DNA from 2 places in the Vallitalea guaymasensis genome. Region 2 is predicted to be linked to the other one. Evidence: predicted binding sites of a transcription regulator. Region 2 holds the regulator's gene; the other holds the start of a gene.
The links. The regulator HrcA, encoded in region 2, represses chaperone genes, less so after heat shock. The targets are predictions, from matches to a motif close to TGTTAGCACTCNNNNNNNNNGAGTGCTAACA.
Positions count from the first base shown of each region.

Region 1: htpG (molecular chaperone HtpG) is a predicted target of HrcA. The motif match lies at 3,941-3,971, and genes of this name have one in related genera.

Region 1 covers NZ_CP058561.1:979,980-987,803, reverse strand. Annotated here, with positions in the region: gene dapB (4-hydroxy-tetrahydrodipicolinate reductase) at 1-248, opposite strand, end outside; gene dapA (4-hydroxy-tetrahydrodipicolinate synthase) at 360-1,244, opposite strand; lysine riboswitch at 1,667-1,847, opposite strand; gene htpG (molecular chaperone HtpG) at 1,962-3,854, opposite strand; gene HYG85_RS04400 (DUF5721 family protein) at 4,011-4,499, opposite strand; gene HYG85_RS04395 (DNA-3-methyladenine glycosylase) at 4,671-5,255, shown strand; gene HYG85_RS04390 (M18 family aminopeptidase) at 5,299-6,594, shown strand; gene HYG85_RS04385 (DegV family protein) at 6,887-7,726, shown strand; gene HYG85_RS04380 (ABC transporter permease) at 7,774-7,824, opposite strand, start outside.
Region 2 covers NZ_CP058561.1:4,589,042-4,596,865, reverse strand. Annotated here, with positions in the region: gene dnaJ (molecular chaperone DnaJ) at 1-695, opposite strand, end outside; gene dnaK (molecular chaperone DnaK) at 1,020-2,897, opposite strand; gene grpE (nucleotide exchange factor GrpE) at 3,053-3,658, opposite strand; gene hrcA (heat-inducible transcriptional repressor HrcA) at 3,674-4,708, opposite strand; gene hemW (radical SAM family heme chaperone HemW) at 4,894-6,033, opposite strand; gene lepA (translation elongation factor 4) at 6,043-7,824, opposite strand, start outside.

The sequences.
Region 1 (7,824 bases), 2.0 Mb from region 2:
ACAACAGGTATTTTTCTAGACTTTGCATAGTCGATTAATGAAGGTACAGCTTTGGCTGTGGAGAAGTCGATTATAACATCTCCTTCAACATCTAGAGTGTTAATATCAGTAAAAACAGGGTAGGGGTTATCAATATGATCAGATATATCAATACCTGCTACTATAGAGGCATCATTATCTTCTTCTACTATTTTAGAAATTACCTGTCCCATTTTCCCATTACAACCATGCATTATAATTCTAGTCATTGTAAAACTCCTTTCATTTTAAAAGCTTTCCACGAAAAAAAGTAGTTTTTTCCATAGTATATAAATAACCACTGAATACTGAATCAAAATGTATTCAGTGGTTTTAATGATTTAGATAGTTATTCCTAATTTTTTAATTGCATTCTCAACTCGTAATCTATTAGCTGGTTCCATATCTGTTAATGGTAAGCGACATGGGCCAGATGGAAGACCTAAATAATTCATAGCAGCTTTTACTGGTATCGGATTGACTTCACAGAAAAGTGATTTAATCAATTCATGTAATTTAAGTTGTAGATCAAGACTTCCTTTTACATCCCCAGTTAAAAACTTGGCTACTATGTCATGAGTTTCTTTTGGTAGAATGTTTGCTACTACGGAGATAACACCTTTACCACCTAGAGAGAGTAGAGGTACTATCTGATCATCATTACCAGAATATAGATCAAGATTACCTTCGCATCTAGCAACTAATTCAGTAATATGACCTATGTTTCCACTAGCTTCCTTTATAGCAACGATATTATCTACTTTTGATAATTCTACTGCAGTATCAACATCAATGTTAAGACCTGTTCTTGATGGTACATTATATAATACAACAGGGATATCAACGCTGTTGGCAATAGAAGAAAAGTGTCTAATCAATCCTTTTTGAGTAGTTTTATTATAATAAGGAGTCACTTGCAATAGACCGTCAGCACCAAGCTTTTCAGCTCTCTTAGATAATTCAATACCATGCTTAGTGTCATTGCTTCCAGTTCCAGCTATGACAGGTACTCTTTTATTAGTCCTGTCTATTGCCACTTTTATACATTCAAGATGTTCCTCATCATTAAGTGTTGATGATTCACCAGTTGTACCACAGATAACAATACAATCAGTTTTATTTTCTATTTGAAAATCAATTAATTTTTCTAACCCTTCAAAGTTAACACTCATATCATCGTTAAATGGTGTTACTATCGCTACACCAGATCCTGTAAAAATAGACATATAACAACCTCCTAAGATTTTATATACAAAATTATTTACCTACATCTATAAACTTTACATTTTATTATTACTTACTATTTTCCTTGAAATCTTTTACGTGACATAGTCACTCATGTTTATCTTATAGAAAAGTCCTATTTCTAAAGCATATGAAATGCTCAAAATAGCTTTTTATTCTACTTTAGTATATCTGTTTTTCACCAAAACATCAATATAAGGTAAGCAAATATTTACGATTTCATGTGGAAATTTATTTTTATGATTATCAGACCTCCTATTTCTATTACTTACTTAATATATTATATTGCTATTAACTAAAATAATTGAAATTTTTGTTTAATATTTCAGTAATTAGTGGAGGATAAGATTTAAATAAAAAACAGTCGGCGTTATGTGCCGACTGTGAAATAATCAAATAAAATGTCACAAGTAGCACCCCATATATAATAATATATATGACAGTTATATAGCTATTGACTATATACCCAGACAGAAAATAAAACAGGTATTTTCTTCTTCGGCACCTTACCCTTTCAATAATTATCACTTTTGCCTGAACAAATCAAATTACTTACTAATGTAAAATGCTCCTCTACCATACTAAACTATTAAATTTTGTATTATAATATCACTAATGTAGATATTTGTCAAATATTATCTACTCAAAATTTCCCACTTAATAATTAAAGGTGGGAAATTTGAGCTGTCTATTAAAGATTAGATTAATTTTTGAAGTATCTTATTACTTCTTTCAATGAATTTAGTCATTGCTTCAGGGGATAACTGCTTATGACTTATCATAGCTAAATCATAAATTTGATTACAGAATATATCAGTATTCTCGTTATCCTTATTATCAATGATATATTTAACTAACTTGTTTTTCTTGTTAAGTAGAAGACTTTCATTACTTGGCATAGCTGCGCTGTCCATTCCAAACATACCGTACATTTTGCTCATATCCTGCATTCTACGAGATTCTTCAGGTAATATTATCATAGCTGATATATCTTCTGATTTTAGATTCTCCATAGTTACAGTAAGATTTTCATTAGCAAGAGCTTTTCTGAATACAGTTTGAACTTCTTCACTAAGTTTTTTGTTGTCTTCTTCACTTGTACTGTCTTCATCTTTTAGACTATCAGTAAGGTCAGCATCTATTCTAGCGAATTTTATATTGTTTTCACTTTCCTTCATCTCAATATGTGAAATATAAGGTTGGTCAATAGTTGTATTCATTATGACAGCTTCCATACCATTATCTTTGAACATCTTGATGTATTGAGATTGAAGAGTTTCATCTGTTACATAATAAACTTTATTTTCATGTTTTTCTTTATTTCTATCTAAATACTCTTCAAGAGTTACATAATCGCCAGTTGTTGTTTTATATAAGATGATTCCCTTTGTTTTATCAAAGAACTTATCGTCTTTTAAGCATCCGAATTTAATGAATGGATGAATATCATCCCAGAATTTTTCATAGGATTCTTTTTCTTTCTTATATAATGAATTAAGTTTGTCAGCAACTTTTTTGGTGATGTAGTTAGAAATTTTCTTAACGAATCCATCATTTTGTAAGAAACTTCTTGATACATTAAGTGGAAGGTCAGGACAATCTAAAACACCTTTTAACAATAATAAGAATTCAGGAATAACCTCTTTGATATTATCAGCAACAAAAACTTGGTTATTATATAATTTGATTTGTCCTTCCATTGTATCAAATTGATTTCCAAGTTTAGGGAAATAGAGGATTCCTTTTAAGTTGAATGGATAGTCCATATTAAGGTGAATCCAGAATAAAGGTTCTTTGAAGTCCATAAAAATCTTTCTATAGAATTCTTTATACTCTTCATCAGTACACTCATTAGGTTTCTTCAAGTATAGAGGTGTAGTATCATTTAATGGTTTTGGTGCTTCTGGTTCTTTAACTTCACCATTTTCCTCTTCATTCTCTACTTTAGGTTCTTCCTTATTAGGATTGATAAGATAGATTTCTATAGGCATTAGAGAACAATATTTTTGGATAGTGCTTTTGACTGTCCATTCATTCAAGAAGTCTTTTCCATCTTCACCAATGCTTAATGTAATTTTGGTTCCTCTTTCAGTTCTATCACTATCGCTCATTTCGTATTCATTACCACCGTCACTTACCCAGCGTACAGCTTTTGCTCCTTCTTTATAAGAAAGAGTATCTATTGTAACTTTTTCTGCTACCATGAATGCAGAATAGAAACCAAGTCCAAAATGACCTATAATCTGATCTTCATTAGCCTTATCCTTATATTTATTAAGAAAATCTTCAGCACCAGAGAAAGCAATCTGGTTAATATATTGTTTAACCTCTTCATCAGTCATACCGATACCATTATCTATAAAAGTTAAAGTTTTCTCTTTGTCATCAACGATAACTTCAATCTTGAACTCATTATCTTCTGGTAGAGAAGTCTCTCCCATTGCATCCAATTTCTTTAATTTAGTTATAGCATCACACCCATTGGAAATAAGCTCTCTTACAAATATATCATGGTCAGAATATAACCATTTCTTAATTATTGGAAAAATATTTTCACTATGGATGGATAAATTCCCTTTTTCAGTACTCATTCTTAACTCCTCCTAACGTTTTTCATATGTGTTATTAAAACTTATATAAAATATAATAAATGTATTTTCAATAGATGTCAAGACAAAATTAGCACTCGTCTAAGAAGAGTGCTAACAAAAAGAAGCTTTAATGTTGTAAACTGTGTATTTTAGCCTTTAAACAGCTATACCATGTTTTTTGAAAAATGTTTTTACAGAGTTATCCCAATAATTTTCTAAGGTTTTATCTAAGGTGAATATGTTCATGGAGCTTCCAGTAGTACACTTTAGAACGTTATCTTCAAATAAGATATTGATGAATAATCCATTTACATTATCAGCTTTAATACTTAATTCATGTTTCTTAACCATGCTTTCTATTTTATCATGGGGTAGGGCAAAGACAATCTTCAGATATGAAGGGGTCTTATTTCCTTTTATCATATAAAAAGCAATATCCTTTATCTCTGACCATTTGACCAGTTTTCTATCTCCAAGTATCTCTATTTCATCTGACGATAGGTATTTTTTATTTAAATCACAGGATATATTAAACTTAGTAAAAGTATTAAGTTCTACACTTGATACTTCAAATTCATCAAACATATTTTCTCTTAATAGATTATTCATAAAAAGTTTTATATCAATTACGTTAAAAGATACCATTTAGCACCATTCCTTCCAAATTACCTATCTATATTATACTCTTAAAGTATATCATACAAAATAGAGGTAGAACTTTCAATACTTTTATTGTAATATTATTAAGTAAGTAGTATACCAATCAAAACACAGCATATTTTTAAAAACATGTATAGAAAGTAGAGTTGTTCACATATGAATAAGTTAAGTAGAGATTTCTATGAAAGAGATACTTTGATAGTTGCAAAAGAATTATTAGGTAAACATCTAGTATATAATGATAGCAATGAAGAGGTTGTAGTAAAAATAACTGAGGTTGAAGCATACAAAGGAATTGACGATAAAGCTTGTCACACTTATGGAGGGAGAAGAACGCCTAGAACCGAAGTGATGTGGGGTGAAGCTGGACATGCGTATATTTATATCATATATGGGATGTATTATTGCCTTAATGTAGTTACAGAAAATATTGATAATCCATGTGCTGTATTGATTAGAGGAGTAGAACCAGTTAAAAACATTACTAAAATGTCTTACAATAGATATAATAAAGCATATGAAGAGCTTAACAGTTATCAAAAGAAAAACTTTTCTAATGGACCTGGTAAGCTGTGCAAAGCCTTGGCACTTGATCGTACTCATAATGGGATGGATTTGCTTTCTGACAATTTATATATATGTGATAACAAAGAAAAAATCCTAGATATAAAAAAATCAAAACGAATCAATATTGATTATGCAGAAGAAGCAGCTGATTACTTATGGAGATTTTATATATAAGTATTTAAGTTGAATTAATCATAAAAAGAAAGGAAAAAGAATAATGAGAACAAGTATGAGTTATGCAAAAGATTTAATGACATTTATTAAAAACAGTCCTTCCCCATATCATGGAGTTATAGAGGGGAAGAAATTACTAGATAGAGCAGGATTCACAGAACTAAAAATGAAAGATGAGTGGCAGATGCAAAGAGGTGGAAAATATTATATTATCCCTTACTCATCAACAATAATAGCTTTTACAGTAGGAGAATTAGTTGATGATATGGGATACAAAATAATATTATCCCATACTGATAGTCCAAGTTTCAAGATAAAACCTATCTCTGAAATCAAAACAGAAAATTATATTACACTTAATACAGAAGTCTATGGAGGACCTATATATTATACATGGTTGGACAGACCTTTATCATTAGCAGGTAAGGTAGCATTGAAATCAGATAATCTCATGAAACCAACAATAAAATATATGGATTTCAAGAAATCTGTACTGACAATACCAAGTTTAGCGATTCATATGAATAGAGATGTCAATGAAGGTGTCAAGTTCAATCCTCAAAAAGATACTTTACCGCTAATTGGACAGATTAATGATGTACTGGAAAAAGATAATTACCTAGTATCACATATCGCAAAAGAACTTGATGTGGAAGTAGATGATATATTGGATTTTGAACTATTCCTTTACTTAATAGGCGAGGGGAATATTATTGGTATTAATGATGAATTTGCTCAATCTTCTAGATTGGATAATCTAGCTATGGTATACTCTAGTCTTTCAGCAATTGCAAGTACAGAAAATGAAAGCGGTATTAATATAGCTGCTTGTTTCGATAATGAAGAAATAGGAAGCAGAACTAAGCAAGGTGCAGATTCAGTTATGTTTGCTAACATATTAGACAGGATATCCTTGGGACTAAGTAGAACGAAAACAAAACACTATAGAATGTTAGATGAATCATTCATGATATCAGCAGATGCTGCCCATGCATTACATCCTAATGCTGTAGAGAAAAATGACCCAACTAACAAACCATTGATTAATGAAGGTATCGTCATAAAACTAAGTGCAAAACAAAGTTATGCTACTGATTGTGAATCAACTGGCGTAATACAGCAGTTATGTGACAATATAAATATTCCTTACCAAAAATACGTTAATAATTCAACTATACCAGGAGGAAAAACATTAGGACCTATTACTACATCTTATGTACCTATAAAAACAGTGGACGTAGGAGTACCTATGCTTGCAATGCATTCAGTCAATGAATTAGTTGGTGTAAAGGATTTATTGGATATGGATAAACTATTTAGTAAGTTCTATAGTTTATAGACATTAAAATATTGATATATTAAATAGAACTAAGTAATTGCTATAGAATCAGCATTTATTTAGTTCTATTTAGCTTATAGAATCCAGGGAAATATATTGAATTTATTGAATGGGCATTTAAATGTTGAAGTGTAATTTATATACATGGTATAAAATGTGAAGTTTTACGTAAAATAATTTATATCAATTAACTAAAAAGCTAAAAGAGCCTTTTAATATTTTTACATTTATGGTAATATTAAGTAGTATTAATAACTACATTGTGCAGTATAGATGTTGAGGAGGCTATTCATTGAATTTTAAAATCGTAGTAGACAGCAGTTGTGATTTAACTAAAGAGATGAAACAAGATATGAACGTAGAGATAACCCCACTTACCATAGAGCTAGAGGGTACAAGATACAGGGATGATGATTCATTTGATGTTGAGGAATTTGTTGCTCAAATGAATGCAAGTGCTAATGTGCCTAAAACTGCATGTCCTTCACCGGCGGACTATATTGATAGATTTGCGGGAGAAGAAGAAAACGTATTCGTTATAACATTATCAAGTAAATTGAGTGGAAGTTATAACAGTGCTGAAATTGCAAAAGACATTTATCTTAGTGAAAATGATAATAAGAATATACATGTTTTCGACTCACTTAGTGCATCAGCGGGTGAAGTACTATTAACATTGAAGATTGACTATCTTGCAAAGCTGGGAAAAACTTATTCACAAATAGTAGAGAGTATAGGTAACTATATCAAAGAAATGAAGACACTATTTGTACTGAATAAACTGGATAATCTTGTAAAAACAGGAAGAATGAGTCTAGTAAAAGCTGCTATAGCTAATGTACTTAATATAAAACCTGTATTAGCTTCTAATGGCAAAGGTGAAATAATTATGATAAACAAAGGTAGAGGTATTAACAAAGCTATCAGCAAAATGGTTGCAGCAATAGGTGAGACTAAAGTCAATCTAGAAGATAAGTTGTTGGTTATAGCACATTGTAATTGTTTCAAAAGGGCTAATACAATAAAAGATAAGGTTAATGATATGTATAATTTTAAGGATATATTTATTGTAGAAATGAAAGGGCTTTCTTCTACTTATGCTAATGATGGAGGAATAGTTATAGCTTTTTAAATATAGACTCTGTTTAGTGGTGTTAGTTACTAAACAGAGTCTTTTAATTATTCATTGAGCTTATTGACTTTTTTTTCTGCAAAAACAATGAGTTCATA
Region 2 (7,824 bases):
CCATTATCAATACCAGCAGGAATATCTACTGCTATTTTCTTTCTCTTTCTAACATATCCTGTTCCTCTACAAGATGTACATTTATCTTTTATTACTTTTCCTGTTCCACCACAATTATTACAGGTCTTAACACTTGTTATATTACCAAACATAGTCTGTTGATTATATCTCACTTGACCTGAACCTTTACAATGAGGACATGTTTCTGGCGTTGTTCCTTTCTTAGCTCCAGTACCTGAACATTCTTCACAAGTCTCAGAAATAACCATATCTATTTCTTTTTCTACACCAAATACGGCTTCTTTAAAATTAAGTGTAACAGAAGTTTTTAGACTTGCACCCTTTGTAGGAGCATTAGCATTTCTTCTACGACCTCCGCCGCCACCAAAGAAATCACCGAATATATCTCCAAATATATCTCCAACATCTGAGAAATCAAAGCCTCCTGCTCCTCCGCCGCCTCCATTACTAAATGCAGCGTGACCAAATTGATCATATTTTGATCTTTTTGATGAGTCACTTAATACCTCGTAAGCTTCTGTTGCTTCTTTGAATTTGTGTTCAGCAGATTCATCACCTGGGTTCATGTCAGGATGATATTGTTTAGCTAATTTTCTATATGCTTTCTTTATATCAGCGTCAGTAGCACTTTTCCCAACACCTAATACCTCATAATAATCTCTTTTATCTGCCATTATTCCCACCTACCTCTTTTTATGATTAATTTTGAATTATTTGATTCAACTTATATTTAATAGCTCAACTTTCCCACTTTTAATTTAATGCAGGAAAATAAAATGTTATGGGTTTCCTATACATACAATATTGAAGTGGGAAAGTTGAGTTAATAGTATTAAATTCACCACAATATATATTGTGTTATTAATTATAGCCTAACCATTATATATTGTGGTCAAAATATCACATTCATAATTATAATAAAAATTCTCGTCTATAATATATATATTCTTTAAGAAAGCCAAAGACCAATGTCTTTGGCTTTTTTACAATTTTATATTTTACACTTCTTTGAAGTCTGCGTCAACTACATCATCATCATTATTTGGTTGTTCTTGATTTGGTTCAGCTCCTGGGGCACCTTGTGGTCCTGCTCCCGGTGCCGCACCGGCAGCTCCAGCTTGTTGATATAATTTAGTTGAAAGCTCTCCGAAAACAGTCATTAATGCTTCTTTTGCTACTTTTATTTCTTCTACATTAGCATCTGTCATGTTATCAATAGTTGATTTACCAAGTACTTCTTTTAACTTAGTAACTTCAGCTTCTACTTTTTCTTTTTCAGCAACGTCAACTTTATCCCCTAATTCATTTAATGTCTTTTCAGTTTGGAATACAAGTGAATCAGCTTCATTTCTTACATCAATAGCTTCTTTTCTCTTCTTATCTTCTTCTTCGAAGTTTTGAGCTTCATCAACAGCTTTGTTGATTTCATCATCAGATAAGTTTGTACTAGCTGTAATTGTAATATGTTGTGTTTTACCTGTTCCAAGATCTTTAGCTGTAACATTAACAATACCGTTAGCATCTATATCAAAAGTAACTTCTATTTGAGGGATTCCTCTTGGTGCTGGTGGAATTCCATCTAATTGGAATCTTCCGATTGATTTGTTATCTTTAGCGAATTCTCTTTCACCTTGAACTACATGGATATCAACGGCTGGTTGATTATCTGCAGCAGTTGAGAATACTTGACTCTTCTTAGTAGGAATTGTAGTGTTTCTTTCGATTAACTTAGTAGCTACACCACCTAAAGTCTCAATACCAAGTGATAATGGTGTTACGTCTAGAAGTAATATGTCTCCAGCTCCAGCTTCACCTGATAATTTACCACCTTGGATTGATGCTCCTATAGCAACACATTCATCTGGGTTAATACCTTTGAATGGCTCTTTACCTGTTAATTTGTTTACTGCATCTTGTACAGCAGGGATACGTGTTGATCCACCAACCAATAATACTTTATCAAGTTCAGTTGCTGATAATCCTGAATCTCTTAAAGCATTGTTTACAGGACCCATTGTTTGTTGAACAAGGTCAGCTGTCAATTCATCAAATTTAGCTCTAGTAAGTGTGATATCCAAATGTTTTGGTCCTTCTTGAGTAGCTGTAATGAATGGTAAGTTAATATTAGTTGTTGTTGCTGTTGATAATTCTTTTTTAGCTTTCTCAGCTGCTTCTTTCAATCTTTGAACAGCCATCTTATCATTAGTTAAATCTATACCATCTGAAGTTTTGAATTCTTTTATAAGGTAATTCATGACACGTTCATCAAAGTCGTCTCCACCAAGTTTGTTATTACCACTTGTAGCTAATACTTCAATAACACCGTCTCCGATTTCAATGATAGATACATCAAATGTTCCACCACCAAGGTCATAAACCATAATTCTTTGCTCATTTTCATTATCAAGACCATAAGCTAAAGCTGCAGCTGTAGGCTCATTGATGATTCTCTTAACTTCAAGACCAGCTATCTTTCCTGAATCCTTAGTCGCTTGTCTTTGGCTATCAGTAAAGTATGCAGGAACTGTAATAACAGCTTCTGTAACCTTTTCACCTAAATAACTTTCTGCATCAGATTTTAATTTTTGAAGAATCATAGCCGAAACTTCTTGTGGAGAATATTTCTTATCATCAATAGTTACTCTAAAATCAGTACCCATATGTCTCTTAATTGAAGCTACTGTTTTATCAGGATTAGTGATCGCCTGTCTCTTAGCAGGTTCTCCTACTAATCTTTCTCCATTTTTTGTAAAAGCAACAACTGATGGTGTTGTTCTAATACCTTCTGCGTTAGCAATTACTACTGGCTTTCCACCTTCCATAACTGCAACACATGAGTTAGTTGTACCTAAATCAATACCAATTATTTTACCCATTTAATTTCCTCCTTCATATCAATATACTCGTCAATGTTTTTTATAATTTTATTTATTCGACGAAGATTATTTTTTAAGTAATTAATAATATATATATAAGATGCACAATATTATAATCATACATTCTATATTTCTTTAAATTTTATGTTGTTGAACTAGTTTACCACTTTTACCATACTATGTCTTAAAACTGAATCGTTGTACATATATCCTTTTTGGAATACTTCTGCAACTATATTTTCACCTAATGACTCATCATCAGCATGTGTAACTGCATGATGGAAGTTAGGATCAAATTCATTTCCTTCAGCTTTTATTTCTTCTACTCCAAGTTCGTTAAGAGCACTCATCAACTGTTTGAATATCATCTCAACACCTTGTGTAAAAGGTAGTTCTTTTTGTTCTTCTGAAATACTGTCTAGAGCACGTTCAAAATTATCTACAATAGGTAATAATTTTTCTAATGTCTCTTTTGCTCCATTTTCATACATCATAGATTTTTCTTTTATGGTTCTTTTTCTGAAGTTATCAAATTCTGCCATAGTTCTTTGTAATTTATCTACGTATTCGTTAACTTCCTTTTCTTTTTGTTTCAGTTTTTTATTCATATCATTTTCTCCAGTAGAATCTTCTTCTAATTTTACATCTTCAACTTCTTCTAAATTTTCTTCTGAATCTTTTTCTTCAACTTCTTGTTCATTAATTATTTCATCTTTAATTTCTTCTGAAAGATTTTCTTCAGAAACTTTTTCATTAGCCACTATATAACCACCTTCCTATTTTAACTTATTAATAATTTCTTCCATCTTTGACATTAAACATGAAAGAGAACCTATTGTATTTTCGTAATCCATCCGTTTAGGACCAATGATACCAATGAATCCAATATTCTCTCCACCAAGTTTGTAAGTAGTAGTAATCAAACTACAATCTTTCATTTCATCAATAACATTTTCGTCACCAATAGTGACTTTTATATTCACACCATTTTCTTCTAATACAGTATAGACCATATCTTTTAGAACCTGTTTCTCTTCAAGTCTATGCATTAGATTGGTTGCTTTTGATATATCATTGAATTCTGGGAATCTCAATATATTAGTTGCACCAGACGTATAAATCTCTGTATCATCAACAGATTTTATAGTATCAAAAATTGCATCTAACACTTTATTGACTATGTCAGCATTACTTCCCGCAAAATCCTTTAATTGTTGAATAAGTGGTAGATTAATCTGTTCAAGAGTAAGACCATACAACTGCTCATTAAGAACGAAAGTCAATCTATTCAACATTGTTTGATGTACTGGTTCATTAATATTAATCATATAATTCTTAATAATATTACCATCTGTTACTATAACAGCTAATATCCTTTTTTCCTGTACACCTATTAATTGTATATTTTTTATTTTAGCTTTATTAATCTGTGGTGAAGAAACAATCGTAGCATAATTAGTTTCATTTGCCAGCATTTTAGCAATATTTTTCAACAAAGATTCTATCCTATCTACACGTTGAAACAGCTGTTCTATATATAAACCATTATTTATCTCATCTTGATGAAGATTCATAAGCTTATCAACATATAGCCTATACCCCTTGTCAGATGGAATTCTGCCTGCAGACGTATGAGGTTGCAATATAAGACCTAATTCTTCAAGATCAGACATTTCATTTCTTATAGTAGCAGGACTTATACCCAAGTCATAATTCTTTGAAATTGTTCTTGAACCTACTGGTTCTGCTGTATCCAGGTAATTTAAAATTATTGCTCTAAGAATTTTTATCTTTCTATCATTCAGTTCCATATTGCACCACCTTTGTTAGTTATTTTTTTGTTAGCACTCTACTCTAATGAGTGCTAATGCTTGAAATAAAAATATCACTTGCAGATAGATTTGTCAAGTAATTTTACAAAATTTAATTATTTTTTTTGAGCTTAATACATTTGTAACATATTTTACCACCTGTGTTTATGCCCATTATAGCCATATTAATCAAACAAAAACATGGATAATGCAAAATTACTAACATCAATCCCTTTTTTAGTTAATCTTAGTCTACATCCATCTTCTATAATAAGTCCTTTTTCTATAAGCTCCTGTATAACATCTTTATAATAATATTCTATTTCATGGCCCCACCTATTATAAAAATCAATCTTGTCTATACCTTCTAATAATCTCAATCCCAAAAACATATATTCCTCAATAGAAGTCTTTTTACTGATTTTCTCAGTACTCTCCTTAAGCTTACTAATATCTCCATTAATATCTATATAATTTGATAGATTATTGATATTCTTATATCTAAAGCCCTCAAAATATGAGGAAGCCCCTAACCCCATACCTATATATTCTTCTTCTTTCCAATATACCTTATTATGATAGCACTCTCTGTTGTCCAAGGCATAATTGGATATCTCATAGTGTTTATAGCCATTATCTTGTAGCGTATCATGAATCAGCCAATACATATCACGTTCTACATCTTCAGCTGGTAAAACAAGCTTGTTATCATCATATAACCTAGAAAATTTAGTTCCTTCTTCAATTATCAAAGAATAATAAGATATGTGTTCCGGTCTAAGACTGATTATCTTTTTTAAGTCATTCTCTATATCACTGATAGTTTGATTAGGTAGAGCAAACATCAAATCTATATTTATATTATCAAAACCACTATTTCTAATCATATTATAATTATTTAGGAATTCCTCCCAAGTATGGATTCGTCCTAATTTCTTTAATAATCCATTGTTACATGATTGTAATCCCATACTTATACGATTTACGTCAGATGAAAGAAGTACTTTTATTTTCTCTTCATCAAGTGTTCCTGGATTGGCTTCAATTGTTATCTCTGCATCTCTATCAATATTATAATATGATTTCAGGGTATCAAAGATTTTTTCTATATCTGGACATGACAGAATAGACGGTGTACCACCGCCTATAAATATACTTTTCACATTAGAATCTTTTGCAAAATCACTATAATTTTTTATCTCATTGATTAAAGCATTAACATATTCCTTGATGACACTATCTTTATTGTCAAAAGATAGAAAATCGCAATAATTACATTTGCTTTTGCAAAAAGGAATATGAATATATAAACTGATATCTTTCATTTTCAACACCTAATCATCTAGCTTAAGTACACTCATAAAAGCTTGTTGAGGTACTTCTACATTACCTACTTGACGCATTCTCTTCTTACCTTTTTTCTGTTTTTCAAGAAGTTTTCTTTTTCTTGATATATCTCCACCATAACATTTAGCGAGTACATCTTTTCTCATGGCTTTAATAGTTTCTCTAGCAATTATTTTATTACCCACAGCTGCTTGTATTGGTATTTCAAATAGGTGTCTAGGTATTTCTGTTTTCAATTTTTCTGCTATCTTTCTTCCTCTATCATATGCCTTGTCAACATGAACGATAAAGGATAATGCATCAACGACTTCTTTGTTGATTAGTATATCAAGTTTTACTAATTCAGATTCTTTGTATCCAACTAATTCATAATCAAAGGATGCATAACCTCTTGTCCTAGATTTTAGAGCATCAAAGAAATCATATATTATTTCATTAAGTGGAAGTTCATAAGTCAGCATGGCTCTTGTCTCTTCAATGTAATCCATACCGAAATACTCTCCACGTCTTTCTTGACAAAGTTCCATTACCGTTCCAATATAATCTGTTGGAACCATTATCTCAGCTTTCACTATTGGTTCTTCCATAGTTCTTATCTCTGAAACATCAGGCAAATCAGTTGGGTTTGCAAGATCAATAACTTCACCATTAGTCTTATATACTTTATATATAACACTTGGTGCAGTTGTAACCAAATCAAGATTATATTCTCTTTCCAAACGCTCTTGTATTATTTCCAGATGCAACAATCCCAAGAAACCGCATCTGAATCCGAAACCAAGAGCTATTGATGTTTCTGGTTCAAAATTAAGTGCTGCATCATTTAATTTTAATTTATCAAGCGCATCACGTAAGTCCTGATATTTAGACCCATCTGCTGGATACAACCCACAGAAAACCATTGGGTTAACATTCTTATACCCTGGCAACGGATCATCTATTGGGTTATTGGCATCTGTAATGGTATCTCCTACATTAGTATCTCCAACATTCTTGATACTAGCTGTAACATAACCTACTGTACCAGCCTGTAAAGAATCAGCCGGTATGAATTGTCCAGCTCCAAAATACCCAACTTCCACTACTTCAAATTCTTTTTCAGTAGCCATCATACGTATTTTCATGCCCTTTTTGACAGTTCCCTCTTTAACCCTACAAAATACTATAACACCTCTATAAGGGTCATATAGAGAGTCAAATATAAGCGCTTTCAAAGGTGCATTCACATCTCCTACTGGTGCTGGTATATCTGATACTATTTTCTCAAGTACTTCCTCTATGTTAATACCTTCTTTTGCAGATATCAGTGGTGCATCCTCAGCATCTAATCCAATAACATCCTCTACCTCTGCTTTTACCCTATCAGGTTCAGCACTTGGTAAATCAATCTTATTGATTACTGTAACTATCTCCAGGTCATGTTCAAGTGCTAGATATACATTAGCTAATGTCTGAGCTTCTATTCCTTGTGCAGCATCTACTACAAGAACAGCTCCTTCACATGCCGCTAAACTTCTTGATACTTCATAGTTAAAATCCACATGTCCAGGTGTATCAATAAGGTTAAATATATATTCTTCACCATCTTTGGCTTTATATATTAATCTAACTGCCTGAGCTTTTATTGTTATACCTCTCTCACGTTCTAGATCCATATTATCTAAAACTTGAGCCTGCATTTCTCTAGCAGTCAATAATCCTGTTAACTGAATGATCCTATCTGCTAATGTCGACTTACCATGATCGATATGTGCAATTATACAAAAATT